2 regions of the Colwellia sp. SU-HH01217 genome follow, and region 2 is predicted to be linked to the other one. Evidence: predicted binding sites of a transcription regulator. Region 2 holds the regulator's gene; the other holds the start of a gene.
What was found. Region 2 encodes FNR, which switches genes on or off when oxygen is low (the NO sensors DNR and NnrR bind a similar motif). Its sites were predicted from a motif close to TTGATCTAGATCAA; they were not measured.

Region 1 (3,207 bases), on a different contig from region 2:
TAATAAGCTCATAATAGGTACAAACACCGCATTAAAATAAGGAGGCCCTACTGAAATTTTACCTAATCCCATAGCATCAATTAATAACGGGTATAATGTTCCTAGTAATACTGTAGTTGCGGCAATCACCAAAATAATATTACAAATAAGCAGCGCTGTTTCACGAGAGTAAAAGGCAAAACGACTAAAAGTGGCAACTGTGTTTGCTCTAAACGCATATAAGGTTAATGAACCGCCTACCGTGATCGCTAATAAAAATAAGATAAATGAGCCACGTGTTGGATCGGCAGCAAAAGAGTGAACAGAAGTTAAAACCCCCGAACGCACAATAAAAGTGCCTAATAAACTTAAACTAAAGGCGAATATTGAAAGTAGTACTGTCCAATTTTTAAAGGTGCCGCGTTTTTCTGTTACTGCTAACGAATGAATAAGTGCCGTACCTACAAGCCATGGCATAAATGAAGCATTTTCAACAGGGTCCCAAAACCACCAACCACCCCAGCCGAGTTCGTAATACGCCCACCAACTTCCGAGTGCAATACCTGCGGTTAAAAATATCCAAGCAGCAACCACCCAAGGTCTTGCCCAACGTGCCCACGCTGCATCTAACTTGCCACACATAAGTGCCGCAACAGCAAAAGCAAAGGCAACAGCAAAGCCAACATAGCCTAAGTAAAGCATAGGAGGATGAATAATTAAGCCAATATCTTGCAGCAATGGGTTTAAATCACGCCCTTCCAGCGGGCTAGGAAATATACGTTCAAACGGGTTAGAAGTTAATAAGGTAAATGCCATAAAACCGACTGCTACCATTCCCATAACTGCTAGCACTCTCGCCATAAAGGCATCATCAATGCCTTTACTAAAAATAGCGACGGCCATTGTCCAAGCTGTTAATGAAAAAACCCATAAAAGTAACGAGCCTTCATGACCACCCCACACCGCACTTATTTTAAAATAATAAGGCAAATGGCTATTTGAATGACCAGCAATATACAAGACTGAAAAATCGTCCATGACAAAACTATAAGCCAGTATAATAAGACTAATAGTAGTGAAGACAAACATACCCCAGGTAAGCGGTTTAGCATAAGTAAATAGGTTATATTGCTTGGTAAAAACCCCTACCATAGGGACAATGCTCAAACATAAGGCAAATGCCATTGCAACGATAAGTGCAAAATGGCCAAGTTCTGGTATCATTTTTATCTCCAGTCATTTATTGCAATACAAGTAAATGAAAGTTAGGTAGTGGCGTGGTAATGTTTAACGATAATTACAAAAACACAAGGATTCTAGCATCATAATTGGCGAAATCACATCCTAGAAATTGAGTTAGCTTTATTAAATTGTTACAAAATTTACTAGCCTTTATGTGCTGATATATTATGATATCAAATAATTGAATAATTAGATCTGAATCAACTATTACCAAACATTTTTCAACTATTATCATCGTTGAAATTATCCTAATTTAAAAACTGATGTTAAGTGAACTCATTGCCCGTGTCGTCCTCATTACTTAGTGCTGAAAATCTAACCTGTATTCGAGAAGAACGTATCTTATTCGATCACTTAAATCTTGATGTTTCTTCAGGTGACATTGTACAAATTGAAGGAGCTAATGGCAGCGGAAAAACCAGCTTACTACGTATTTTAGCGGGCTTGTCTTTACCCTTTGAAGGGACTGTATTTTTTCAAAATAAAAAAATTACACAAGTTAGAGAGTTATTTCATCAAAACTTGTTTTTTCTTGGTCATTTACCTGGCGTGAAAGGGGAAATGACCGCACAAGAAAACCTCGCGTTTAATTTAGCTTTACATGGTATTGATGACAGCCTTAGCGAACAAACCTTGAGCGAGGTAAATTTATTAGGGTTTGAAGATGCATTAGCGTCGCATTTAAGTGCAGGACAACATCGCCGTATTGCACTGGCCAAGCTATGGCAAACTCGAGCGCCCATTTGGATTTTAGATGAGCCATTTACCGCAATAGATAAACTGGGGGTACAAAAATTAGAACAATTATTTATTAACCATGCCAACAATGGTGGTTGTGTTATTTTAACAACTCATCAAGATTTGTCTTTTGATACGTCTCGCGTCAAAAAGATCACCTTATCGTATCAATTTTATTAATGAGCATAATGATAAACACTCAATCGCTTTCATATAAAGCCGCTTTCTTTTTAGTGATAAAGCGTGATTTAACTATCGCTTTTAGACATCGCGACGACATTTTGAATCCGTTATTATTTTTTGTTATCGTCGTCACTTTGTTTCCTTTAGGAATTGGACCAGAGTCGACTACGTTATCGCGTATTGCTCCTGGTATTATTTGGGTAGCAGCTTTGTTATCAACACTGTTATCTTTAGATCGTTTATTTAAATCAGATCATAGTGATGGCTCTCTCGAACAAATGTTACTTAGCCCTCAACCTATATTTATCTTAGTGCTAGGTAAAATTATAGCTCATTGGTTACTCACTGGTTTGCCTCTCATTTTAATTGCCCCGATACTTGCAGTATTACTGCACTTAAACGAGAACAGTTATGGCGCATTGATGTTAACCCTGTTACTAGGCACACCAGTACTTAGCTTACTAGGCTCTATTGGCGTTGCTTTAACCGTTGGCATCAAAAAAGGCGGTGTTTTATTAAGCCTTTTAGTTTTACCTTTATATATTCCTGTGCTTATTTTTGCGACAAGCGCCATTGATACTGCGGCAATGAACTTACCTTACAGCGGGCAACTTGCTATAATTGCCGCGCTATTTTTTGGTTCTTTAACCTTAGCCCCATTCGCTGTTAGCGCAGCATTAAAAGTGAGTACTAACTAATTATGTGGAAATGGCTACACCCTTACGCTAACCCTGAAGTGACATTTCATTTCACCGGGAAGCTCATTCCTTGGTTTAGTGCCTTTACAGCACTATTATTGGCAATTGGCTTGGTTTGGGCATTACTTTTTGCTCCAGCCGACTACCAACAAGGTGAAAGTTTTCGAATTTTCTATTTACATGTTCCTGCTGCGATCTTTTCAATGAGCATTTATTTTGCAATGGCTATTGCCGCTTTTTGTTCGCTTGTTTGGCAATTTAAACTTTCAGATGCCGCTGCTTCAGCCATGGCTCCTGTCGGCGCAACATTTACCGCAATCGCATTATTTACAGGTGCCGCATGGGGAAAACCAATGTGGGGTACATG
Region 2 (3,207 bases):
GATATTGCTAAAAATGGCGCTGATGTTATTTTATTAAATAACCAATTAAGTTCGTTAGCTACGCTAGCCAAAGTAGCTAATAAAAATCGACGAATTATCATTCAAAATTATTGTTGGGCTTTTGGTTACAATGCCATAGTATTACCATTAGCTATGTCGGGGTATATTACACCTTATATGGCAGTAATTGGCATGTCAGCAAGCTCACTAATTGTTATCACTAATTCATTGCGTTTACTGAAAAAAAACACTTAAACAATTTAACAAACACAGAGTCATTATAAATATGAGTATTATCTACGTTTTAATTCCTGTTGCTATTTTGTTGACTGCGCTTGGAATTTATATTTTTTTCTGGGCAGTAAAAAATAATCAGTTCAATGATTTAGAAAAACAAGGAATGAGCATTTTATTTGATGACGACAAGCCTGAAAAAGCTAATAACCAGTCGCTAACAACTGATCCTCAGTCACCTTCTGAGTCAAGCTCTTCTGAAAGTTCAACGATGCAGGCATCAAAAGAGAAAACACCAGAAAATGGAAATTGATCTTTTTTCAGCGTTCGTTATTGGCCTATTAAGTGCAGGACATTGTTTAGGTATGTGTGGTGGAGTTACAAGCATGCTAACATCTGCTATTGCTCAAAACTCATCAAGCTTTCCAAATGAAATAGTCACAAACCAAAGCCAAAATCGTCGTTTACAACATAACTTGCTTAAAAGCGCATCAGCAAAAAAAAATGTTTATTCAAAATTAATATTAGTACTTTGTTATAACCTTGGCCGTATTAGCTCATACGCGTTGTTAGGCGCTATAATAGGTTATACAGGTTCGTTGGCTGCCAAAAACATTGGTGTGCCCCTTGCCGGCTTACGATTAGTTGCAGGTGTTTTTTTAGTATTTCTTGGCTTATACCTAGGACAATGGTTAATGATTTTGGGCAGAATAGAAAGTATTGGCAAAACATTATGGCAATTTATCTCACCACTGAGTAAGAAAGTAATCCCCGTAGACAGCCCAAGTAAAGCATTAGGCTTAGGCGTTATTTGGGGATGGCTACCTTGTGGGTTAGTTTATTCTACTTTAACTTGGTCATTAGCCAGTGGTAGCGCCGTATCAGGCGCTATGATAATGGCAAGTTTTGGCTTAGGTACACTCCCAGCCTTAATCACCATGTCTTATGGGCTTCTAAGTATTAAAACAATATTAAAAAATGTCATGTTTAGAAAAACGATGGCTTTGGCGATTATAGTCTATGGCTTATACTCTATAGTGGTTGCATACCAACTCATGTTCTAATAAAATCCCATATAGTTGTTCTCCTTAGGGATTAATTTAGGGATATATCAAGTTATGCATCAAAAGCACTCTCCAGATCAAAATCATATTCATTGCCAAAATTGCAGTATTAGCGAATTATGCTTACCATTTTCATTAAATGATCAAGAACTCACGTCCTTAGATAATATTATCGATCGTAAGCGCCCGATCCATAAAGGTGACAAGCTTTTCCATGACGGTCAAGAAATGAACTCTTTATTTGCTATTCGTTCAGGTACATTCAAAACATATACTGTTAATGCCGAAGGTGAAGAGCAAATTACAGGTTTTCATTTAGCCGGTGACTTACTTGGTTTTGACGCCATTGCTAGCAATGAACATCCAAGTTTCGCTCAAGCACTTGAAACAGCTATGGTATGTGAAATTCCTTATGAAAATCTTGATGAATTATCTAATACAATGCCGAAGTTAAAGAAGCAGGTATTACGTTTAATGAGCAATGAGATACGCACCGATCAAGAGATGTTAACACTACTCAACCGTAAAAATGCAGAACAGCGTGTTGCTACTTTTATTTCAGCATTAAGTGCTCGTTATCATGCTCGAGGGCTATCTTCAAAAGAATTTAGATTAACGATGACTCGTAGTGATATTGGCAATTACATTGGCTTAACTGTAGAAACTATTAGCCGCTTATTAAATCGTTTCCATAAAAATCAAATTATTCATGTTGACGGTAAATTAATTAAAATTTTAGATGCAAAAAAGTTAGACGATACCGCCAGTTTTTAACCCCTTAAGCTTTAATAAACAAACTCAGCATAATCTGTTGCTGAGTAAGCACTTCTCAAACACTCCAATTCGTACTATGCTAATCTATAAAGAAGTTAAGTCACAATAAATTGATTTTAAACAATTAAAAATCAATTTTCTTGCGGCATAATATCTTTATCGATAAAACCTTAAGAGGCATATTATGGACCATTTTCAAAATATTCTTGTTGTGATTGACCCTACAACAGACGATCAAAAGGCATTAAAAAGAGCAATTGAATTAGCCAGTAAAACGCAATCAACTTTAACCGCCTTTTTAAGTATTTTTGATTTTTCATATGAAATGACAACAATGCTTTCTAGTGAAGAGCGTGAAGCTATGCGTCAATCTGTTATTAAGGATAGAGAACAGTGGCTAGCTGATTTAGCGAAAAATATGCCACATCAAGGTATTAATATTCAATACAAGGTTATTTGGCATAACCGCCCTTTTGAAGCCATTATTGAAGAAGTTATTGCTAAAAAACATGATATGGTAATCAAAGGCACCCATCAACACGACAAACTTAAATCTGTTATTTTTACACCAACAGATTGGCATATATTACGTAAATGTCCATGCCCAGTATTATTAGTTAAAGATCATAGTTGGCCAGAAAATGGCAATATTGTCGCTGCCCTTAATATGGGAAGTGATGAAGAAGAGCACCAGTCTCTCAATAATATTATTACAACAACTGCTCGCCGAATAGCTAAAATTCTTAACGGTAATGTACATTTAGTTAATTCTTACCCAGGCACTCCTGTTAATATTGCTATTGAAATCCCCGAATTTGATGCCAGTGAATATAACGAGTCTATGCTGCAGCATCATCAACAATCCATGGATGAACATGCAAAAAAATATAATATCGCTAAAGAACACACATTTGTTCAAGAAGGTTTACCTGAAACTGTTATAGAATCTGTATCAGAGCAATTGGATGCTGAACTTGTTGTATTAGGCACTATTGGGCGTACAGGTATCTCAGCCGCATTAATCGGTAACACCGCTGAACATGTCATTGACAGATTAAAATGTGATGTTCTTGCCTTAAAACCAGAAGGTTATGTTTCACCTTTTGAAAAATAGCTAATAAAATAACGTGACAAA

Region 1: the regulator FNR is predicted to act here: its motif matches at 1,412-1,425, upstream of ccmA (cytochrome c biogenesis heme-transporting ATPase CcmA).

What each region holds. Positions count from the first base shown of each region.
Region 1 is NZ_BAAJLX010000001.1:321,732-324,938, forward strand. Features, by position in the region: gene AC27G3_RS01335 (heme lyase CcmF/NrfE family subunit) at 1-1,203, opposite strand, end outside; gene ccmA (cytochrome c biogenesis heme-transporting ATPase CcmA) at 1,492-2,139, shown strand; gene ccmB (heme exporter protein CcmB) at 2,148-2,840, shown strand; gene AC27G3_RS01350 (heme ABC transporter permease) at 2,843-3,207, shown strand, end outside.
Region 2 is NZ_BAAJLX010000003.1:157,823-161,029, forward strand. Features, by position in the region: gene AC27G3_RS05655 (heavy metal translocating P-type ATPase) at 1-255, shown strand, start outside; gene ccoS (cbb3-type cytochrome oxidase assembly protein CcoS) at 287-547, shown strand; gene AC27G3_RS05665 (sulfite exporter TauE/SafE family protein) at 537-1,298, shown strand; gene fnr (fumarate/nitrate reduction transcriptional regulator Fnr) at 1,353-2,072, shown strand; gene uspE (universal stress protein UspE) at 2,257-3,186, shown strand.